DNA from 4 places in the Paenibacillus sp. UASWS1643 genome. Region 1 is predicted to be linked to each of the others. Evidence: predicted binding sites of a transcription regulator. Region 1 holds the regulator's gene; each other region holds the start of a gene.
What was found. The regulator LexA, encoded in region 1, represses DNA repair genes until DNA is damaged. The targets are predictions, from matches to a motif close to CGAACATATGTTCG.

Region 1 (6,119 bases):
AAGTATCATCTAGGTCGAACAAAATCGCTTTTAATGCCATTCCGATCATCTACCCCTTTATGCAATAATTACTTTTCGACGGTTTCCACGGTGATCTGGTGTGCTTTTGCAAACTTCAGCAAACGTTCTGCAATCGCATCTGTATCGTAACGGTTCAATAACTTGGTGAACACCCATCTTTTCCCACGACTGTTATGTTCGATAACAACTGTACCTGGTTCAATTCTGAATTTGACAATATCGTCAACCCCAATTGAACGTTCACGATTACCCTTCGTCGTGATAATCCGATTACTGCTAATCTTGATGTATGGACGACGAAGCATGAAGATGACTGCCAAAAATACATAAAGCAGCATGGTCACCCAGTCCCAAGTTGTCATTGGAGCTTGCACAAGAAACGTGCTCATAAACAGATACAAAAAGGCGAGACCAATCAAAAATATAGGGAACAAAAGACTGCGTCCCTTAAAGACTTCTTCACCTGGTGTACCTGTGATTGGTTGACCACTTTTTTTGCGTTGCTGATTTAACTGCTTGGAATTTTTCTTAACCGTTCTCTCGAACGAACGCGACATGAGAATCCCCCTTATGTGTCTTTGTATCGGCTTACATAATTGCAAACCAACATTTCCCCCTATAAATTGCACACTCAAAATAACAGGAAGAAACCTAAATATCATAATGATATCATTAGGTTTCGTTAGTGTTTGAGTTTGCCTTGGTGGCCTTTGTCATTCTCATCATCAACAATCTCAATGGTATCCAGTTGTTGTCTGAAATTGCTGCGAATATTGCTCAAATAAATCTCTCTTAGCTCGGCACGTTCAGCAAGTTCTTCCTCCGACAATCCAGTGGACTTTTGCTTACGAGCCAATTCGTTAATGCGTGCTACCAGACTATCTATATCCAAGCTTGTCCCCTCCAAAAATACAAAGTCATATTAACTTTGCCATTATAAAGGCAGCTTGTCAAGCTGACACGCCTTAACACTCATTGATGTGCATTTTATTCTGCAAATTGCGGTAGAGTTAGTACTTGCCCCACTTGGATGGAAGTCGCTTGAAGTTGATTCACTTTCTTAATTGCTTCTATATAAATACGTGTATCCATATTCGTCGGTTTATGTTCCAAAGAAATACTCCATAATGTTTCCCCTTGTGAAACGGCTATCTTTCCTCCAGGCAGAACATCATTCTCATTGCCAGCAAATACAGTTAAAACAGTGCTGCATCCAATAAATATAATCAAAGAGGTAATGGCTACCTTTAACATCCATGAAAAAATCTTGAAGCGCGCTAGAACCTTCTTGTAGTTCCCTATTTTAGACTTCACCAGTTCCGAATTCATTGGTTCATAAATGCTTTGATAAGTAGAATATCTCATTAAATACCCGCCTCCAAACGTTTGTTCCTATCTGTTGAAATCAATATAACACGAACACTTGTTTTGTTCAATAGATTTTTAGAACAATTGTTCGCTTCTTTTTTGAAGGAGAAATTTCTTATTTCACTTCCTTTTGCAAAGCATTTGCAGTATTATGCTCTGACTTTTGGACAATTTCTGTTGTATAAGTTAAAAAACACTGATTTAATGCTATTTTATTTAGAACTTATGTTTGTACGAACGGAGGTTCTATGTTATAATTTTCCCAAACGTTACTAAAATGGGGTTGATACGGTATGTCGAAGATATCCAGCAGGCAGCAGGCTATTCTGGAGTTTATACGAAATGAAGTCCGGTTGAAGGGGTATCCTCCTTCCGTACGGGAAATTGGTGAAGCTGTTGGACTTGCTTCCAGCTCAACAGTACATGGACATTTGGATCGTTTGGAGAAAAAAGGTTTGATCCGACGTGACCCTACCAAGCCAAGAGCCATTGAGCTTTTGAGCCAGGAAGAATCTGAGCATTCTCATCAATTTGCTCATAGCGTTGCACGTATTCCTGTTGTTGGTAAGGTTACAGCCGGGGTTCCAATCACTGCAACCGAGAACATTGAAGACTATTTCCCTCTTCCTACACATTATGTAGGTGAACAAAAAGTGTTTATGCTTTCAGTAGTGGGAGATAGTATGGTGGAAGCTGGAATCGTTAATGGAGATTACGTTATTGTCCGTCAACAGCAAACTGCTGATAACGGTGATATCGTGGTTGCAATGACTGAAGACGATGAAGCTACAGTGAAAACGTTCTATAAAGAGAAAGATCATATTCGCCTTCAACCGGAGAATGCGACCTTCGAACCTTTACGATTGAAACATGTTAGTATTCTGGGTAAAGTCATTGGCCTTTTCCGAGATATTCATTAATATTTAACTTGAGTAACAAAACTAGATGTAATGAAATACGAAAGAGGTTGTCCTGATCAACAGGACAACCTCTTTTTTTCATGTTTATGTTATTTTTGCGGCTAATTATTCACTGCGTTTCAGAACACTCTTGTGATGCGAGAACACATCAAAGCTCTGTTGACCGTGATATGAGCCCATACCGCTCTCTCCTACACCACCAAACGGGAGATAGTGTGAAGTCATATGAGAAAGTGTGTCATTAATACATCCCCCACCGAAGGATACTTGATTCAGAACCTGATCCTGCAGTTGCTCATCCTGTGTGAAGAGATATAGCGCCAATGGTTTTGGCCGGCGAACAATCTCATCCAGTATAGGATTCAGGTCACTGTACGTAAACACAGGAAGAATTGGACCGAAGATCTCTTCTTGCATCACAGCTGATTCCCAGTTCACATCGCCAAGTACAGTCGGCTCAATGAGCAACTGCTCACGTACAGAACGTCCACCAATCAGCGTTTTGCCATCTGTGAGGAATCCCGACAACCGATCAAAGTTACGCGCATTGACAATGTGCGGGAAATCAGCATTCTGTAACACATCATCCCCAAATTTATCTTTGATCTCTGCGCCAATCAGACTGATCAATTCATCATGAACTTGTTCATGCACAAGCAAGTAATCCGGAGCAACGCAAGTTTGCCCTGCATTCAGGAACTTACCACGAACAATACGCTGGGCCACCAGCTTCAGATCTGCATCACTATGGACAATAGCAGGACTCTTACCACCCAACTCAAGAGTTACAGGAGTCAAGTGCTCCGCAGCTGCCTTCATCACAATGCGACCAACACCTGTGCTGCCTGTGAAGAAAATATAATCAAACTTCTCTTTCAACAATGCTGTACTGGCCTCAACTTCTCCTTCCATAACCGCAATATACTCCTGAGGGAAGATCTCCTGAATCAGATCATAAGTCAGACGAGATACGGCTGGTGTTAATTCAGAAGGCTTGATAACTGCACAGTTACCGGCTGCAATTGCTCCAATCAGTGGGCCAAAGGCCAGTTGGAACGGATAATTCCAAGGTGCAATAATAAGCGCCACTCCGTATGGTTCCGGGTAAATGGTACTCACCCCATCCGGCATAGCCGAATTGGTTGGGACTTGTTTGGGTGCAGCCCATTCCTGCAGGTGTTCTAATGCAAAATCCAGTTCACCCAGAACAATGCGAATTTCGGAACCGTAAGCTTCCGCCTCAGATTTGTTCAGATCAGCCCGAAGTGCATCTTGAATCCGTTGCTGATACTTTTCAATTCCTTTTCTAAGCTGTTGCAGCGCATTAATTCGGTACTCGATATTTTTAGTTTGTCCTGTATAAAAAAATGTACGTTGTTCTGTCACTAGTTGTTTTGCCTGATCCATAATAACATCTCCAATTAATTATTTAAAATTAAATTGTTAAAAATTTAATTAAAGTATACCTCTTTTATATGAAACTTTCAACATACAGTTGAAACATCCATGCTCCGCCTGATAGGATCCAAATGAAGCTGCACGCTCTAATTCACGGCAAATGGTCGAAGGATGTCTGCCCATTTCCTTTGCGATTGCTCGTCAGCTTTTGCCTTGCTGGTGTAGGATTTCTAGCTTGCTCCGTTCAACTATGCTAAGATGTCTGTAGCTCATGGCTGGATTCTCCTTGTGTGAATGTGGTGTAGGAATTTTCATTCTACATGAATCCAGCTATGGGCCCTTTTTTATTTATTTCCAGTAGGTGTCGCACTTCATATTACAATCCGTCTACACAAAAAAGAAATAACGTTCTATACACAACCCGTTCTCTCGACATGTGCCATCATCTCTTATCAGAAGTTTTCCCATCATTCCTACAGCTACCCATTCTGGACGCCCCAACCGAGAAACGTAAGTCTGTAAAGGATCATACTGAGGATTGATTAATGCTGTTTTCAACGTGTGTGATGGGACTGTAACCTGCCCGTTTCCATATTTTCATGGACGCTCTCCTCATTTCATTTAGTGTATCTGAGGTGGCTTCGAGTGACCAATTGGATTAGGAGGCTTTAAAGATATAAAAGGGGTTCTTAATAATTACATTAAGCTAATTCTGCAGAATATGAAGTTTAAAGCTTCACATAATCAATGGTTTGATGCAGCTCTGCCTTCTCCCTCTTCCAAAAACATTAAAATCTCTGAGGAACTCATCGAACTTATCCCTCAAATCGATGACCAAGGAGCACTTCGAAGCTCCCCCTCCAGCTTCGTTGTTAACTTTACCGCATACTTACTCTCCGTATAGGACTGATGCTTTCCATATAAAAGCTCGATCTTCCATAATGCCTCAACCGTATTTGGCATCTCGCTGTCCTGAACATCCGGCGCAAACCATCAAGACCCTAGAAAAGAAAAAAGACGACCCACCAATTCGAGTCGCCTTCATTCCAATTCAATGCCAGTTTAAAAAATCACGAAACGACCCAAACAGCTCCGTCAAAATATACCCCAAAATGGAGGGGAACTAGAGAAGCTGAAGAACAACTCTAAGTCATAGCTCACGTTTTTAAAACTTGATGATATGAACAAACACTCTACACAGCGACCTATTGTAAATCATCACCATAGGATATCATTATTTTAGCCCGGTATCGGTTAGTATTAATCCACATTTACAGGCTCGATCACTTCGAATAAAAATGGATTACCATTTAAATATTCTCTTATGTATGCTTGGGCATACTTTTGTTCCTCGATTAAACTGGTTGTTTCTCTTGGATCAGAGGCGTGATGACAGCAGTTCTCGATCATGAACATGACAAAAAAACATTCCAGATCCCGAATATAGTCCGTTTGCAACTTCCTAATACTCTCATAACCTTGGATAAGCATCCATCGATGCTTTGGCCAAAGCTCCAATATGGTGCCTGCCATATCGTAGAGATAATATCCGTACCCACATCTTCCAAAATCAATCGGATAGGGTTGATTATCCTCAAAAACCATATTACCGGTATGTAAATCAGCATGAATGAGCCCATAGTTATGTTCACTTGGATGCATCGTGGTAAGTTGGGATACAACCTTCTCAGCTGCATCTTGATACAGCTTCCATCCCTCTTCGGATAAAAAACGCTCATAGTAACGTTCCAACTTAGCCATTTCACGTTTAAAACTTTCTACTCCCCAAGCAGGTCTTACAAAATCAGAAGGTGGATTGAAATCCTTTGCTGCTGCATGGAGCCTGCTCATCAATACACCCATATTATATGCTTGACTATCTGTAAATTCACCTGCTGCTTTTTCACCCTCTATCCATCGCATCATTGTTATATAAGGGCGCCTATATCCTGTCTCTGTTTCGATGTCCAATACATAAATACCATCACAATTTGCCACCCCTTCTGGTACATTTAGATCTTTCGATTTGTTCAGTGCTTGTAACAGTAGGAGTTCCGAACGAATTTCCTCTCTGCTTAATCGGTCCGAATGAATGCGAAGTAAATAATTGTTATCTGTACTGGTTTCAATTTTATACGTGATCGTATCGGATAGTTGAATAAACTGGATGTTATCCCATTCTAAGTCATACTTTCGAATTGCAGATAAAGCGACTTTCCTTGCTCTGATTAATAATGCCCGCCGTTCTTCATCAGTATCAAATCTAAAAAAATCATTCATTTGTTATCCCCCTACAGTTTTTATGAAGTACATAACTACTTCTCTTATATGTTATTATAACGATAGTAAAAGCTTGAAAATATGTAGTAAACAATTTAAACTATACTATACACAAAAAAGTCACATTAGAAT
Region 2 (6,119 bases), on a different contig from region 1:
GGCCTCCTGCCCTTCGCCCAAGTACTCCTTTCCAAGCAGATACCAGGCCATTTTATTGTCGGGATGTTTCTTGACATATGTTCTTAGATGAGTATTTTGCATCCGATCCTCCACTATTTCGCCTTTTTCCTTATATCATTATATATCGGCATAACCAAGCGTTGAATCCATAGGACTTGAGTACCCGGTGGGAAAAAGGGTTTTCGACAATAATCGTCCTTGATTCGCAGGTCATAAGATCACAGTTAAATGAAGACAAAAAAAGCACCTTCCCTTGTCGTAAAGACAAAAGAAAGTGCTCTATGTTCATGTTAGAAATACTTAGCCTTCTTTATTGAAAGGCTCGTCCGCTACTTTGATTGAATCTGTAGGGCAGCCATCGCATGCATCCTGCATATCGTCAAACAAGTCGTCTGGAATAGCTTTGACACCCTGGTTAGCATCGCCGTCAAAGATAACTTCAGCCAAACCTTCATCATCATAATCGTAGATGTCTGGAGCCGTTGCTCCACAAGCGCCACATGCGATGCATGTGTCTTTTTCAACCCAAGTATATTTACTCATTTACATTCTCTCCTCCTAAAATTCGAAACGTACAGTGTTTTTATCTAGAAACATATTAATACAAAGTAAGGATAATTACAAATCATTTTGCAACCACAAGTCTCTATTATCCCTTATTTAATCAAGACTTTGCAAGTTATCTTTTTGCAGGGAAGTACCGCGCACTTTATGATTCCGAAGCAGCACGGAAGGATCGTCTCCAAGCATGCCTGCGGTGACAACAGCATTCTCACCAAATTTATCACGTAACTGATCCATAATCCGAATCAGATTGTCCTTCTTGGGCTTCTGCTCATATTCAAACAAGTCCATCTGCACAGCGGATTCTTCTCTTGGAATCAGGTTCTGAAGTGTCACACCCAGCATGCGTACAGGCTTGCCACTACCCCAATGCTTCTCAAATAGTTTACAGGCCTCACGGTATATGACCGTTGCATCCTCCGTAGGAACTTCCATTAGACGTGATCGGGTGATTGTCTTCATATCCGGTGTGCGGATCGTAATCTGAATACCCTGGCTGAACATTTCGTGCTTGCGCAATCTTCTGGCTACCTGGTCACTTATATTGAGGAATACCCGATGAATCTCATTCATATCCGATACATCCGCCGGTAAAGTGGTTGTATGTCCAATGGATTTATTGGCTTCCCGTTCCGCGTGAACTGCGGAATGGTTAATGCCATTCGCAGAATTTTTGAGCCATGCTCCATTAACTCCGAATAGTTCGGTCAACATGTTCTCATCCGACTTGGCCAATTGACCAATCGTTTCAATGCCCAGTTTTTTCAGCTTTTCAGCCGTTTTTTTGCCAATGCCAAACATCTCGTTACATGGCCTGTGCCAAAGAATCCGGGGTACGTCCCTCATACGTAAAATGGAGATACCGTTCGGTTTTTTCAGATCCGAAGCCATTTTTGCCAATAATTTGTTGGGTGCAATGCCAATGGAACATGGCAGCCCCAATTCATCCTTGATTCTACGCTGAATGCTCTCCGCAATCTCCATTGGATTCCCGAATTGCCTTGACCCTGTAATATCAAGATAACATTCATCAATGGACGTTGCCTCAAGTTGAGGGGTATAACTATACGCAATCTGCATGAAAGCTCTTGAATATTGACGATATAAATGAAAATCAGGACGAATCACAATGAGATCAGGGCACTTTTTCAAGGCTTGGTGGACAACCATACCTGTTGAGATGCCTCGATTACGAGCGGCATATGAGCAGGTTACAATTACACCCTTTCGCAGTTCACTGCTGCCCGCAACGGCCGTTGCTTTTCCTCTATATAAATCTGGTTCCTCGGCTTCATGTACAGAGCAGTAGAAAGCATTCATATCGACATGCAGAATCACCCGTCCGGCTGTAGGGTAGTATTGATCCACATTCGCTGGAGGATTGCCGTCTGAAGACATCATGAACCCCCGCCCTTTCTTGCACACTAATTAATGAAACGAATTTCTTTCTTCTATAGTATATCAAACCCGTTATGTTAATTCAGTCACGAACATTTATTTTCTGCGAGATCTGATCAGAGACCGAATAATTAACCAGCCTACACTCACAAAAAGTATCAAAGTGATCAGGGCAATAACTGTATTTTCCCATACAAAAGTCAAAAATTAACCCTCCTTTTCTTCCATATATTCCAATTGAAACTCAATAATAGATTATAACATACATCCGGATTATGATTACCTTCCTTCTTTTTTCTCTAGAATCCGTTAATTGTTACATGAAACTGCGATTTCTATGTAGCATTTGGCTATAATGGTGCTATAATAATTAATTATACAAATTGACGACTTTAGGACAAATCAGCGCACCCAGTTTAACACAGTGTAGCGTTGCCGAATCGAAGGATTCGTCCACTAACGTACTTAACAGCTTTTCCCAACTTACAATCCAATCTTTTAAAAGAGCGCTTTATCTCAAAGGAGGATCTTCATGTCAAAGGCCATTTCCATCTTCGATACGACTTTACGTGACGGCACACAAGGGGAGGGTGTCAGCTTATCGGCAGACGACAAACTCAAAATTGCCAAGAAGCTTGATGACCTGGGTGTCCATTATATTGAAGGCGGAATTCCCGGCAGCAATACCAAGGACATTGAGTTTTTCAAAAGAGTCAAGGAATTAAACCTGAACGCAAAGGTTGTTGCTTTTGGCAGTACCCGCCGAAAAGGCAGCGTCGCTAGTGAAGACGCCAACCTGAAGCGCATGATCGAATCTGGTGCTCAGGCTGCAACTTTAGTCGGTAAATCATGGGACTTCCATGTGCATACCGCTTTGCAGACTACATTGGAAGAAAATTTGTCCATGATCTATGATTCCATCGCCTATCTGAAGCAGAATGGTATGGAAGTGATCTTTGATGCAGAACACTTCTTTGACGGATTCAAACATAACCCGGAGTATGCTCAAGCTGTTTTGACCAAGGCTCACGAGGCAGGAGCGGACTGGCTCGTCATGTGTGATACCAACGGCGGGACGATGCCAAACGAGGTACACGAGATCGTATCCACACTTCATAGAAGCCTGCCTCACGCACATCTCGGCATCCATACACATAATGATTGTGAACTGGCTGTGGCCAACACACTCAGCGCTGTACAAGCCGGAGCCCGTCAGGTGCAAGGTACAATGAACGGTTATGGAGAGCGTTGTGGTAACGCCAATCTCGCATCCATTATCCCGAACCTGCAACTGAAACTTGGCTATGAATGTGTTACTGAGGATTCCATGAGACAACTTACAAACGTGGCTCGTTATGTTAGCGAGATTGCCAATGTGAATATGCCGATTAATCAGCCTTATGTCGGCAATGCTGCTTTTGCTCACAAAGGTGGGATTCACGTCTCTGCCATCCTGCGGGATTCACGTACCTATGAACATATCGTCCCTGAACTGGTCGGTAACAAACAACGTGTGCTGGTCTCGGAACTTGCCGGACAAAGTAATATTGTATCCAAAGCGCAGGAACTGGGGCTTGAGTTCGATCCAAGCAGTGCCAATTCACGTCAGATTATTGAGAAGATCAAAGATCTGGAGCATCAGGGTTATCAGTTCGAAGGTGCAGATGCTTCGCTTGAATTGTTAATTCGTGAAGCGAACGGTGACATGAAAGAATTGTTCACTTTTGAATCATTCAAAATGCTTGTGGAGAAAACGGCGGGGAAATCCGTTGTTTCTGAAGCTTTTGTCAAACTTAATGTAGCTGGAACAAGTGTTTATACCGCTGCTGAAGGTAACGGTCCGGTGAACGCACTCGATAATGCGCTTCGGAAGGCATTGGTACAATACTTCCCTTCACTTGCCAACATGCATCTGTCGGACTACAAAGTGCGTGTACTGGATGAGAAAGATGCCACCGCCGCTAAAGTTCGTGTATTGATCGAATCCAAAAATACGGAGAACACATGGAACACTGTTGGTGTATCCGAGAACGTAATTGAAGCAAGTTGGGAAGCCCTCGTTCACAGTTTCCGCTATGCATTGCTTCAAGAAAAATTGCAGGATGAGCCGGGCACACTCCCTATTCCTGCTCATGGGATAAGCAACCACTAATAACCCATATTTCCCGGAAAATAAAAAGAAGCCTCTGTACCCATGATTCATGGATGCAAAGGCTTCTTTCTTTGCAGAAAATTAATTCGTAATTAACTTTTTAATCTTACGCTCCAACTCTTTCTCGGGTAATATACCCAGAACAATCTCCTGTATAACTCCTCTGGAGTCAATCAGAACATTCGTTGGAAAAGCCACCCCATTGTATTGAGCATACACAGTCCCCTTCTCATCCAAGGGAATAGGGAAATTCAGTTGGTACTCATCCACAAAAGCTTTGGCATCTTTGAGTTTATCGTATGATGTTACATTAACCCCATACATGTCAAGCTTATCCTTGTATTTCGCGGCCATTCTATTCAGCTCTGGGGCTTCCTGCTTACACGGCTCACACCAGGATGCCCAGAAACTGACGAACGTGGCCTTATCTTTGGCACCGCCCACACTGTACGTCTTCCCATCCATTGCTGTCAGAGAAAAAGCAGGTGCCAGAAGACCCGCACGTGGTCCCGTCTCTGTAGGCATGGGTTCTTCCTGCTTAAAGACGGCTGCAATGCCGTCACCCGCATTCTGGGCCAGTGCAATACCAACCAGCAAGACAACACCAAGGAGTATGTATATGTTTCGTTTCATAACCCGCCACCCTTTTATATAATTAGCCTGTTGAAACTAAAACCGCAATTTCTGCACATGCTAAGTGTTTATCACGCTCTATGACAGTTCACCAGAACATGATTCCCAAATGTTCTCTTTATTATTGTACCCTTTTCCTTTAAAATTTTACAATCCGGAATACAGAAAATAAAATGAAAAAGGACTCCTGCCTAAGCAGGAGCCAAAGAGAGAGGGGTGAATACAAATGGCAGCACTTCACGGGCAGCAAAACGCCTTCTACATCCCTTCTTCCGTAGAACAAGAGATGTCAAAGCACATGTTCCTTTCGCTGCCGCAAGAAGCCTGCGGGGTTATGCTGGGTGAAACCGCAGCGGGCGGTATACGAATCAGTCGGTTTCAGCCCATTCGTAACGTAGCACCTGACCCGCTGCACCATTTTACTCTGGACGATGCCGAATGGATTCGGTGCGTACTTTCCGAACCTAAGCTCATTGGTATCTTCCATTCTCATCCGCAGACCAGGCCTGTTCCTTCCTTAGAGGACTTGCAAGCTCTCCCGGCCTTCGCCGGCTTGCTTCAGATGTACCTCATCGGCTCACCCGACCAAACAAGCGGGTTGCGATCTCATATGCATCTGAACGGTTATCTGATTGAATCCTCGAAGGAATCGCAGGATCCGACACACCGCGTTGTGCCTTCGTACAATCTGCTTCCCGTTCCGTTATGCGTGACTTAGCTGGGTATACAAATCACCCAAGGTCTCCACATTTTGACGCATCATGTCCTCCAGATAACAGGACCATAACTGCGCAGTCATTTTTGAATCTTCCAGTGCATGGTGACGCCCATAGATCGGAATCCCTCTGGATTCCAGCAATTCATCCAGACCATATCCCGGCCTGCTTGGTTCAAGCCAGCGGGCCAACATCATCGTATCGATTAAACGATGTGTCAGCCTTACTTTTGAAGTCCGCCACAGAGCGGCATTCAGAAAAGCTCGGTCATGCGCACTTGCGTGTGCAATCAGAACATTTCCGCCAACAAAAGACATGAAATCATGCAGTCCCTCCAGCAAAGTTGGTGCGTCCAGCGTCATCTCCTGTGTAATACCTGTAAGTTCAGTAATATGTTCCGGAACCGCAGTCTTGGACTGCACCACCGTATAGAACTGCTCTCCTTCCAGCACGACACCACCATGTATACGGACCGCACCAAATGAGATAATCTCATCCCCATGCTGGGGCGAAAAACCCGTCGTTTCCAGATCAAATACAACTGCGTCCAGCTCATTTAGAGGCGTATGCAGAACCTCAGGTCTGCGCTGTTCTCTCATCATAGAGCGGATAAACGCCATGTGTTGCGCCGTAGG
Region 3 (6,119 bases), 1.8 Mb from region 1:
ATTGTTTGGAGTAATGGAGGATATGAGGGAGGGCGTCTTGTGAATTTACCCAACCGGATTACGCTTGCACGAATTTGCTTAATCCCTTTTTTGATGGTGTTCCTGCTCGTGGATTTTCCATTTTATCCAGAGCCGTTGCAGCTTGGAAGCTTTTCGCTTCCGTATAATCAACTGATTGCTGCTGTTATTTTTATCATCGCCGCAAGCACAGATGGAATTGACGGATACCTTGCGCGGAAAAATAACATGGTTACCAATCTGGGGAAACTGCTCGATCCACTCGCAGACAAGCTGCTGGTTACTGCAGTATTGATCTCGCTTGTGGAGATGGGCAAGCTGGATTCCTGGATTGCAGTTGTTATTATTAGTCGTGAATTTGCAGTTACCGGCTTGCGTCAAATTGCATTGCTTGATGGTTCGGTTGTTGCCGCCAGTGCTTGGGGCAAGCTGAAGACTGTAGTGCAGATTGTGGCGATTGTGCTGTTGCTGTTGAACAATTTCCCGTTTTCATACACGGGTATTCACGTCGATATTATTGCGGTATGGGCAGCAGCGCTTATTACCATCTGGTCGGGTATCGATTACTTTATCAAAAACAAAAATTTGCTTCATTTAACAAAAGCATAATGGTTTGTTCTTAAATGGGTAATCATGAAGGAAGCATTGGGTCAGGGGCAATAGGAAATTATCCTATTGCCCTTTGATCACTCACCACGTGTATAGGAGGATGCTCAATGAAGGCAGAAATCATTGCAGTTGGCACAGAGCTGCTGCTTGGACAAATCGTCAATACCAATGCCAGATACCTATCCCGTGAATTGGCTGCGATGGGGATCGATGTATATTTCCAAACGGTGGTTGGGGATAACCTGAACCGACTTAGTGAAGCTATTCGCATTGCGCAGAGCCGTGCAGACGTTATTTTATTTTCCGGTGGCATCGGACCTACCCAAGATGATCTGACCAAGGATGCGCTCGCAGCTGTTCTTAACCGAAAACTGCATACAGATCGAATGGCAATGGACAAAATTGAGAGCTTTTTCAGAGATCGTAATGTGGACATGACAGAGAATAACCGACGTCAGGCGATCGTTATTGATGGCGGAACACCTCTGGCCAATGAAACGGGCCTTGCGGCAGGAAATGCGATTTCTGACAATGACAAATATTATGTTGTGATGCCTGGACCACCTAAAGAGCTGATTCCAATGTTTGAACAGGAAGTCAAACCTTGGCTGTTCCAGCATGTACTCACAGAAGAGATGCCGATCTATTCCCGAATGCTCAAATTCGCAGGTATTGGTGAATCTGCTTTGGAAGATCGACTATTGGATCTGATTGACGCGCAGACAGACCCTACGATTGCTCCTTACGCGAGCGAAGGCGAAGTTACGGTACGTGTATCCACAAAGGCTGCGAGTGAGGGAGAGGCGAAGCTGAAGCTGGATGCGATGGAGGTTCAGATTCGGGAGCGTTTGACAGAACATCTCTACGCGAATGAGGATGTGCCTATAGAGTACACGATTGTAACCATGATGTCTGACATGGGGCTGACGCTCAGCGCTGCTGAGAGCTGTACAGGAGGGCTTGTCATGCAAAGTCTGACCTCTGTACCCGGAAGTGCGTCAATGCTCAAAGGTGGAATTGTTTGTTACTCCAATGAAATTAAAGAAAAGCTGCTGAATGTGCCTCATGATTATCTGGAAGGTGAAGATGCACCAGGGGCGGTAAGTCCTGAGGTTGCAAAAGTGCTTGCTGAGCAGATCCGCATGATTGGCGATGCTGATTTTGGCTTGGCTGTTACCGGTGTAGCTGGACCGGGATATTCGGAACGCAAACCACCCGGACTTGTCTTCATCGCTCTTGCTGAACGTGGAAAAGAAACGGAAATTCATGAGCTGCGTATTAATGGTAATCGCGAGACGGTTCGCATTCGTTCAGCCAAAGCGATTCTCTATCGTTTATGGCAAAAACTTGTGGCGATGGATTGATTAGTTAATAGCTTCGATTGCATTTACAGTTCCAAGCAAGTATAATTAAGGAAGACGGAAGAACCGTAGAATTAGGCTTTACAGCCTTGTTTACGGTTCTTTTTTCTGTTTAATGGAAAGTTTCCTTGAGGAAGAGGCGCCTCGGCCTTTACAAAAAAAACGAATGTATGTTCGAAAAAAAGCTTGGCAAACGTGTTAAAACAAGGTATCATTATCTTATAAACAGTAAAGGGTGTGAGCTTATTGTCAGACCGTCGTGCCGCGCTTGATATGGCGCTCCGTCAAATAGAGAAGCAATTTGGTAAAGGATCCATCATGAAACTGGGTGAGTCCACGCATATGAATGTGGAAATTATTCCCAGTGGTTCCTTGGCTTTGGATATTGCATTAGGAACAGGCGGCTTGCCTAAAGGCCGTATTGTTGAAATATATGGACCTGAATCCTCAGGTAAAACAACTGTCGCATTGCATGCGATTGCTGAAGTACAACGCGTTGGTGGACAAGCAGCATTTATCGATGCCGAGCATGCTCTTGATCCTCAATATGCAAGCAAATTGGGTGTTAACATTGACGAATTGCTTCTATCTCAGCCAGATACGGGTGAGCAAGGGCTGGAAATTGCAGAAGCTCTTGTGCGCAGTGGTGCAGTAGATATCGTTGTTATTGACTCTGTAGCCGCATTGGTACCAAAAGCAGAGATTGAAGGCGAAATGGGTGATTCACACGTAGGTTTGCAAGCGCGTTTGATGTCTCAGGCGCTGCGTAAATTGTCTGGTGCAATCAGCAAATCCAAAACAATCGCAATCTTCATCAACCAGCTTCGTGAGAAAGTCGGCGTTATGTTTGGTAACCCGGAAACAACACCTGGTGGTCGTGCTCTGAAGTTTTATTCCACAGTACGTCTGGATGTGCGTCGTATTGAGAGTATCAAATCAGGCAATGACATGATTGGTAACCGTACTCGTATTAAAGTCGTGAAAAACAAAGTAGCACCTCCGTTTAAACAAGCGGAAGTGGATATCATGTATGGTGAGGGTATCTCGAGAGAAGGCAGTATCATTGACATTGGTACAGAGCTGGACATCGTTAATAAAAGTGGTGCATGGTACTCATACGAAGGCGAACGTTTAGGACAAGGCCGTGAGAACGCAAAGCAGTTCATGAAAGAGCATAAAGATATTGCTGAAATCATTGAACAAAAAATTCGTGTAGCAAGTAACTTGACTACTGCAGTTCCTGCGCCAACTAGTGAAGAGCAACAAAAAGAAGCAGCAGAAGAACAAGAATTGTTTGAAATCAACGAGTAATCTCTCAAGTCCTCCCTTGTAGGGAGGATCCTGAGGGTGTTGCCCTCTGGATTCCGTAAACTTATCTGATTGAGCTTGGATCAATCTGGATAATGGATTGTAGTGGGTGTACTCGTGCTGCCTAACAGCCCCTGTCCCAATGGACAGGGGCTGTTAGCACGCTAACTGTGGAGTAAAGGCCGGGCTGAGTTCCCGGTCTTTTGTATTATTAGTGTTCTTTGTCTTCTTTGTCTTATGTGAAGATGTGCTTGGCGTAGTCAGAATGAAAATGTTATGAAAGGGGAGACCTGAATGGATCAACATGACGAGGACTTATATGAAGAAGCAGAACAGGACGGCCTATCCCAATTTCCGGACAACGAAGAACTTATTATTACACGTGTAGAACGAACGAAGAGCAGGCAAGCTCGCTATCGAATCACTTTTGGTATCCACTCCATTACGGTTCTTGAAGATGTGATGATTAAATACAGGATGACTCAAGGCAATACGTTTATGAAGAAGGATCTGGAAGAAATCATTGTAGCTGATGAGCGACAGCGGACGTATGCACAGTCTCTGCGCTTTTTGGAGCATAAGCCGCGAACACGCCATGAATTAAGTCAGAAACTTCGTCAAAAAGAGTTTGCTGCACCATTAATTGAAGAGACGCTGGATCGACTTGAGCGGGAGAAGTTAGTGGATGACGATCTATTTGCGAAGGAATGGACAAGACAGCGTATGGAGGGCAAGCGGAAGGGAAAACTGTGGATAAGGCAAGAGCTGCGTCAAAAGGGCATTGCCAATGATCTAATTGCTGAAGCACTGGAAGGTGTTAGTACGGATGCGGAATTTGAGACTGCTCTGAGTGCCGGACGCAAAAAATGGAATCAGGTCAAAGGGGACGTCAAAGCAAAGAAAAATAAAACGCTTCCCTTCCTAATGAGACGTGGTTTTTCAATGGATATGGTGCGCCGGGTCGTGAATTGTTTAATTGAAGAAGATGAGGCTGGGGACCCTGAAGATGACGAAGCGTTGTTATGGGATTAGCAGACTAGAGTCTCTATACTGCATTCTCTTGACAATTTCTTTCGTCAAATACTAAAATGGACATGAGTCTGTAAGAAATGGACAACCCTTTTTCCTTCCAAAAAAGCGGTTTCGGTTTCTTAAGATTTATACCATTCTTAATTATGGGTTCGCTGGAAACAGTGAATAGTACGTGGAAACATGTACATGTGAAATGAAAATCGGCGGGGGATCGCCGTGAGTATTCGTTATTCCCAAACATATGTAAGGTTTGAAAACTGCAAATTGACCCAAGGAATGCCTTGGAGGAACCAACGAGGAGGTGAACAGTATGAATCCTGCAATCACGATCGCTCTCGTTGTGGCCGCGCTAATCATTGGGTTCGGAGTAGGATATTTTATTCGCAAATCTCTTGCAGAGGCTAAAATCTCTAGTGCGGAACAAGCTGCCGTACAAATCGTGGAGAACGCGAAGAAAGAGGCAGAGGCACTGAAGAAAGAAACGGTGCTGGAAGCGAAGGATGAAATCCATCGCATTCGTGCTGAAGCTGAAAAAGACACTCGTGAACGTCGGAATGAAATTCAACGACAAGAAAGACGATTGTTGCAAAAAGAAGAGTCGCTGGATAAAAAATTGGAATCACTCGAACGTAAAGAAGAGCAAGTGGCTAACAAAGAGAAACGAATTGATGAGACTCAGCAGCAGATCGAAATGATTTACAAAAACCAGGTGACAGAGTTGGAACGTATATCCAACCTCACCATGGAAGACGCACGCAGTATCATACTGTCCAACGTAGAACAGGAAGTTCGTCATGAGACGGCTCAAATGATCAAGGACATTGAACAACAAGCGAAGGAAGAAGCGGACAAAAAGTCCCGCGAGATTATCACACTCGCCATCCAACGTTGTGCGGCTGACCACGTAGCGGAAACAACGGTATCTGTTGTTACTCTGCCAAATGAAGAAATGAAAGGCCGGATTATCGGTCGTGAAGGACGTAACATCCGTGCGCTTGAAACCCTTACAGGGATTGACCTCATTATCGATGATACGCCAGAAGCTGTTATTCTGTCGGGCTTTGACCCGATTCGCCGTGAGATCGCCCGTACTGCCCTGGAGAAACTGGTGGCTGATGGACGGATTCACCCGGCAAGGATTGAAGAGATGGTTGAGAAATCCCGCAAAGAAGTGGATGAGCGCATCCGTGAATACGGTGAGCAAGCTACCTTTGAAGTGGGCGTGCATGGTCTGCATCCGGATCTGATCAAAATTTTGGGCCGGTTGAAGTTCCGTACAAGTTACGGTCAAAACGTCTTGAAACATTCCATGGAAGTCGCTTATCTGGCTGGACTGATGGCTGGCGAACTCGGAGAAGACGTAACTCTGGCAAGACGTGCAGGTCTATTGCATGACATCGGTAAAGCGCTGGATCACGAAGTGGAAGGATCACACGTCGAAATTGGCGTGGAACTAGCGAAGAAATACAAAGAACATCCGGTTGTAATCAACAGTATCGCGTCCCATCACGGAGATTGCGAAGCGACTTCGGTCATTGCCATGTTGGTTGGCGCAGCAGATGCGCTCTCCGCAGCAAGACCAGGCGCACGCCGCGAAACGCTGGAAACGTATATCAAACGACTGGAGAAGCTGGAAGAAATCTCAGAGTCCTTCGAAGGTGTCGAGAAATCGTACGCCATTCAGGCCGGACGCGAAGTTCGCGTTATGGTACAGCCTGAGAAGATCGATGATGCTGAAGCCTTCCGCTTAGCCCGTGACATCACGAAGATGATTGAGAATGAACTCGACTA
Region 4 (6,119 bases), on a different contig from region 1:
AACTCTCGCCAAGGGCAAAATGGAAGATGGAGAAACAATCGAACAGACGGCACTGCGCGAGATTTTGGAAGAGACAGGTATGGTGGGTCGCATTGTAGAGCCAGTCGATATCATTGCTTACACGTACCAACATGCAGATTTTGGCCCGGTGGACAAGGAAGTCCATTATTATCTCGTTGAAGCCGAGAGTGGTGATCTACAGCCTCAGATTGAAGAAATCAAGGGTGTGGATTGGTATGCTCCGGAAGAAGCATGGTCCTTACAGCAGCAGAGCGGATATGATAATAACGATGATATCTTGCGTGTAGCCCTGAACAAGTTAGGCATTTACGTATAACGCATTGTAGTTCTAGTTCGAGTCAGTTATCCGCATGTTCTGTGGGTATGGATAGGCAGATCATCAAGCCACGGGTGACTTCGCCGCGGGGGCGTGGACCGGTGGTTTTTTGTGCCAGATTGGCAAGTAACAGAACGGTAAAGCAAGCAGTGAACTGGTGATGTTAAAAAGGGTCTGGGCATGCGCAATCTGTGCCCCGTTGTCCGCTGACAGCCAGGCCGAAGCTGCATGCAGCTGGCCGATCAGCGGCATAAACAGCAGCGCTCCCGCAATGTTTAATACAACATGGGAGGCTGCGACAAATTTGCCTGCGGATGCTCCGCCCGCGGCAGCAATCACAGCGGTGATGCAGGTCCCCACATTGGACCCGATCAGAATGGCGATACCGATCTCCACAGGCAATACCCCTGTGGCTGCGAGCGTAATCGCCATGCTAATGACAGCTGCGCTGCTGTGAATGAGCGCTGTCAGACAGGCACCTGCCAGGAAGCCCCACCATAAGCTGTCAGCAGAGCGGTCGAGAAACCATTGAAATACACCCATGCTCCGCAGTGGCAACGCAATGGATTGCATCACCTGTATGCCTGTCATGACCAGTGCAAATCCTGCAGCTGCCAGGAAGCTGTACTGGATGTTAAACAGAGTCCGGCGCGTGTGTTCAGGAGCGGCCATATTGCGTTCACCAAGCACAACAAACATGGCCCAGCCCGTCAGCGACAGGACAAGCAATGGCAGGGAAGCACGCCCGATCTGCAGTCCTACCAGCTCCGTCGTCAGACAGGTCCCAATGTTGGTGCCGAGGATGATGCCGAGTGTGCGTCCATAGGTGATTAATCGGGCATTAGCCAGTCCAATGGTGAGTACGGTGACCGCAGTACTGCTCTGTAACAAGGCCGTTGCACCCGCACTGAAGGCCATGCCTTTCCATGGAGCAGAGGTGGCACGATTGAGCCAACCTGCCAACATGGGACCTGCCATACGCTGCAAGGCCGTCTCCATCAGCTTCATGCCACCAAAAAAGATAATAAGCCCATACAGCAGGGGCAATATCACATCTCTAAACATAGAAACATCATTCCTTCCGTCCGGTTCCTTACCTCATCCTATGAGTAAATAGAGACAACCATGACAAGCCTAAAGGAAATCAGAGGGAAGCCAGCCTCCCACAATTCAAGTATTTCAATTGCCGCACCCCATTTCGAAAGATACGGTGATTCGTGCAAGCGTAGTGGATGGGACGGATTGGAATCTGAAGAAGCGAGTAGCACGTGTATGTGGCGGTTGTTTAAGACTTTTTTGATTAGGTGAGTCTCAAAAAAGAATAGCAACGCTCAGAACCAATCCGTAACCGTTACATCATTTAATTAAAGCGACCAAAGTACCAATCGGCGGCTGAAGCGTCTAAATTACCCGCCCCAATTCGAAAGATACGGTGATTCGTGCAAACGTAGCGAAGAAGACGAAATTGTTACCGAAGAAGCGAAGCGTGCGCCTTTGTCTCCGGATTTTCCCTTTAAAAAAGGGAATCAAAAAAATCTGGAGACAACAGCGATCGGAAGATCGATTCGTGACCGAAACGCCACCTACGCGCCGAACCAAACCTATCTTTTGAACTATTAAATTAAAGGAAGTGGATCTACCTTGCCATCAGTTACACTCGAACGCAGTCGCAAAAAGCGGCTTGAACATGCACATCCATGGATATTTAACAACGAAATTGCCTCTGTTGACGGAAACCCTGAGCCGGGAGATCTGGTCAATGTATTGAATCATCAAGGTCGCTATCTGGCGACAGGATATTACAATCCCGCATCTCAGATCACTGTAAGAGTTGTAGCGTATCAACCCTTGGAGTCTGAACAGATGGATACGGCGTTCTTTGCAGCGCGTTTCCGCGATTGCTTGCGTCATCGGGAACGTTTTATCCAGGATGGAGAGGCATACCGTCTCGTTTATGGCGAAGCTGATTTTCTGCCAGGATTGATCGTTGACCGGTTCGGTAGCATCCTCGTTGTACAGTTGCTTACACTTGGTATGGATCGTTGCCGTGAAGCCATTGTACAAGCACTCATTGAAGTGATGCAGCCGGAAGGTATATATGAGCGCAGTGATGTCCCGATTCGTGAACTCGAAGGTTTGGAGCAGACCAAAGGTCCACTGTACGGAGAGTGCCCACGGCATGTCACAGTTACAGAAAATGGATTACTCATTAAAGTGGATATTGTGGAAGGGCAGAAGACAGGTTACTTCTTCGACCAACGCGAGAATCGTGCTGCCATCGAACCGCTCATGAAGGGTTGGGGCTACAAGAGTGGAATCACACTACAAACGACCGAGCAGGATGGCACAGAGCAGCTGTTGCCTGTGAATAAAAGCGGTAAGGTAGTTACATTCCCTTATTGGGACGGTGCCACCGTACTGGAGTGTTTCTCACACACGGGAAGCTTTACGTTGAATGCTTGCAAGTATGGAGCCAAAAAAGTGACTTGTCTTGATATTTCGGAGCATGCCATTGAGAGTGCACGAACAAATGTGGAGCTGAACGGTTTCACCGACCGGGTCGAATTCGTAGTTGCTGATGCATTCCAGTACTTGCGTGAACAAGTGAAGGGGCTGGATGAACGTACCGCACGTGCGCGTGCAGGCGAACAGAAAGTGGATACATCCAAAGCGCTGGCAGCTGGCGGTAAAACATTTGATGTAGTCATCCTTGATCCTCCTGCATTTGCCAAAACGAAATCAGCAGTTAAAGGTGCATGCCGTGGATATAAGGATATCAACCTGCAAGGAATGAAACTGGTTAATGAGGGCGGATATTTGGTAACAGCCAGCTGTTCGTATCACATGCGTCCTGACCTTTTCCTGGATACGATTGCCGATGCAGCAGAAGATGCAGGAAAAGTGCTGCGTCTAATCGACTGGAAGGCAGCCGGTAAGGATCATCCGCAAATTTTGGGCGTGGATGAAGGACATTACCTGAAATTTGCTATTTTCGAAGTGCGCAGTAAAAAGAATTAATCGGTATGATTTCCGTTCTAATTTAACTGTATAGATTGGACTAAAGATTTACACGAGAACGTAGAGGACAGAAATAACCTGAAGATGTGGAGCTAAAAGCTTTCTGAAGGAAAGCTGCTTCGAAAGCATAATCTTCGCCTTTATTCTCGGATTTTTTCACTTTTTAAAATTGAATCAAGAAAATCTGGGAATAACAGCGATCGGAGGGTTGTTCTGTCATCGGAGTGGCAAGTGTAAATTATCTTTAATTTAATCTATAGATCAAGTCAAAAGTCCACAGTGTGCTAGCTGCGGGCTTTTTGCTGTCTTGCTGTGTTAACGGAGATGATCTCCGGTTTTACCGGATAGTGGCAAACGTATGTTCCGAACCAAGTCAGATATGTTATACTGGGAATTAAAATCTTGTACGTGTGGTTTGGAGGATTAGACATGTCCGTTCGTTTTGTTATTGGCCGGGCAGGCAGCGGCAAAAGCTCGCTGATTACCCGGGAAATTACATCCCTGCTTCAACAAGAACCGCAAGGTAACCCTTTGATTTTACTCGTGCCGGAACAGAGTTCCTTTCGAACAGAGCAGGCATTGGTGTCTTCTGGAGCAATTAAAGGTACCATGCGTGCAGAAGTACTCGGCTTTCGCCGCTTAGCCTACCGCGTAATGCAGGAAGCCGGCGGTTCCGCTCGTATTCCGATCGGAGCCGAAGGCAAAAAGATGCTGCTCTACAAAGTAATCCAGCGCCGTAAGGAAGAATTAAAGCTGTTTGGTGCATCCGGCAGCCAGCTGGGGTTTATAGGGGAATTAAATAACTTATATAGTGAATTTAAGCGTTATGAAGTTGATCCATCATTGCTGGAAGAAGGGCTGTCTGGAGGGAATACCTCATCCACTTCGCCAATTTTGGAGGACAAGTTGCATGACTTGAATCTGATATATCGTGACTTTGAACAAGAACTGACCAATTTATATATTGATGATGAAGACACGTTGACCGAGCTGACAGATCGTTTGTCGGAAAGTGCATTGCTGCAGGATGCCCAGATCTGGATTGATGGTTTTCAGGGATTCACGCCACAGGAGATGAGTGTGATTGGTCGATTGATGTTGCAGTCCTCTTCCGTGACGATTGCACTGACATTGGATCGTCCTTATGATCACGGCGCACTGCCTGGAGAACTGGAACTGTTCTATCCCACGGCAAGTGCCTATGCGCGCTTGAAAGGGATGGCTGACGAACTGGGTATACGGAGCGATATAACCGTGCTAGATTCGGAGATTCCACCGAGATACAAGGATCGTCCGGGACTTGCTCATCTGGAGGCTGGTTTCGACCGTCCAATTCGTTGGAAAAGTGAAGGCCTTGATTCCGGAATCCGACTGGTTGCAGCGGAGAACCGACGAGCTGAGATGGAGGGGGCACTGCGTGAGATGCGGCGCCTGGCACAAAACGAAGGTGCGCGTTACCGGGATATGGCGGTACTTGTTCGTCAGTTGGATACCTACGCTGATATAGCTGAACCTCTATTCAGGGATTATGACGTACCCGTCTTTCTTGACCGCAGAAGAAATGAACTTCATCATCCATTATCCGAGTTTATCCGTTCCGCACTGGATATTGTTCGGCGCCACTGGCGTTACGAGGATGTATTTCGCTGTGTCAAAACGGATCTGCTGCTTCCGCGTGATGGTTCCATCACTCGTGAAGATATGGACCAGCTTGAGAATTATGTACTGGCTTGTGGTATTCACGGGTATCGCTGGACTGACGGCAAACCGTGGAAGTATGTACCAAGCCTGTCGCTGGAAGACAACGGTCAGGATGGCCGTAGTCGAGGACGGGACCAAATGCTTTCTTTAATGGAGAGCTGCCGAACGGTCATTACAGATTCCTTGGGTGTTTTTGAGAAACGAATGAAAAAGGCAAAGACAGCCAAAGCCCAGTGCGAGGCACTATACAGACTGCTGGAAGATGCTGAGATCCCATGGAAGCTGGAGAACATGTCTGCTGAAGCTAAGTCTCAAGGTGACCCCGAACGGTCGAGAGAACATCGGCAGATGTGGGGAGCTGTGCTGGATTTATTGGATCAGATGGTCGATATGATGGGGAATGAACGGCTGGATATCACTCTGTTTGCCGGGATGATTGAGACCGGATTGACGGAACTGAAGCTGGGTCTGGTACCACCAGCACTTGATCAGGTATTGGTCGGTTCCATGGACCGTACACGCCTTCAGGACATCAAATACGTATTTATCCTTGGCGCCGTTGATGGTGAATTACCCGCCGTACCTCAGGATGATGGCGTATTAACGGAACTGGAGAGAGCGTTACTGGCGGAACGTGGCATGGCGCTTGGACCAGGTGCAACAAGGCAGATGCTGGATGAACGTTTTCTGATCTACACGGCACTTACAGCGGCAAGCAGCCAGTTGTGGCTGAGTTACCCGGTTGCTGATGATGAGGGAAAAGCACTGCTTCCTTCCGAGATTGTCCGCCATGTACGGAAAATGTTTGGTCTACAAGAACAGCCATTGCTCGCTCAACCACCGGTTGCGAACTCAGAAGAAGCGCATTGGTCCTATGTCACCCATCCGGGTCAGAGTCTGTCAACGCTCATTGGACAATTGCGCAAATGGCGCCGCGGAGAAGACATTCCTGAAATGTGGTGGGTGGTCTACAATTGGCATGTATCTCGAGAGACAAGCAGACCTCAGCTGGAGCGGTTGATGGGATCGATCTTTTATCGTAATAGAGCATTACCACTACGTA

Region 2: FE296_RS04640 (DNA polymerase IV) is a predicted target of LexA. The motif match lies at 2,073-2,086, and genes of this name have one in related genera.
Region 3: recA (recombinase RecA) is a predicted target of LexA. The motif match lies at 2,152-2,165, and genes of this name have one in related genera.
Region 4: addB (helicase-exonuclease AddAB subunit AddB) is a predicted target of LexA. The motif match lies at 3,707-3,720, and genes of this name have one in related genera.

Annotation. Positions count from the first base shown of each region.
Region 1 covers NZ_VXKZ01000115.1:47,781-53,899, reverse strand. The annotation lists gene FE296_RS24885 (HAD family hydrolase) at 1-40, opposite strand, end outside; gene FE296_RS24880 (hypothetical protein) at 69-578, opposite strand; gene FE296_RS24875 (DUF896 domain-containing protein) at 704-913, opposite strand; gene FE296_RS24870 (LysM peptidoglycan-binding domain-containing protein) at 1,009-1,386, opposite strand; gene lexA (transcriptional repressor LexA) at 1,683-2,309, shown strand; gene FE296_RS24860 (aldehyde dehydrogenase) at 2,415-3,716, opposite strand; partial or broken gene FE296_RS34215 (helix-turn-helix domain-containing protein) at 3,819-3,980, opposite strand; partial or broken gene FE296_RS24850 (peptidase G2 autoproteolytic cleavage domain-containing protein) at 4,095-4,271, opposite strand; gene FE296_RS24845 (phosphotransferase enzyme family protein) at 4,968-5,987, opposite strand.
Region 2 covers NZ_VXKZ01000095.1:8,078-14,196, forward strand. The annotation lists gene FE296_RS04630 (L,D-transpeptidase) at 1-102, opposite strand, end outside; gene FE296_RS04635 (ferredoxin) at 322-564, opposite strand; gene FE296_RS04640 (DNA polymerase IV) at 682-1,983, opposite strand; gene cimA (citramalate synthase) at 2,516-4,135, shown strand; gene FE296_RS04650 (TlpA disulfide reductase family protein) at 4,217-4,768, opposite strand; gene FE296_RS04655 (M67 family metallopeptidase) at 4,995-5,486, shown strand; gene FE296_RS04660 (exonuclease domain-containing protein) at 5,472-6,119, opposite strand, start outside.
Region 3 covers NZ_VXKZ01000115.1:1,817,905-1,824,023, reverse strand. The annotation lists gene pgsA (CDP-diacylglycerol--glycerol-3-phosphate 3-phosphatidyltransferase) at 40-627, shown strand; gene FE296_RS32130 (competence/damage-inducible protein A) at 735-1,991, shown strand; gene recA (recombinase RecA) at 2,235-3,299, shown strand; gene FE296_RS32120 (regulatory protein RecX) at 3,591-4,328, shown strand; gene rny (ribonuclease Y) at 4,639-6,119, shown strand, end outside.
Region 4 covers NZ_VXKZ01000104.1:4,973-11,091, forward strand. The annotation lists gene FE296_RS10750 (NUDIX hydrolase) at 1-337, shown strand, start outside; gene FE296_RS10755 (Na/Pi cotransporter family protein) at 401-1,402, opposite strand; gene FE296_RS10760 (class I SAM-dependent rRNA methyltransferase) at 1,979-3,355, shown strand; gene addB (helicase-exonuclease AddAB subunit AddB) at 3,785-6,119, shown strand, end outside.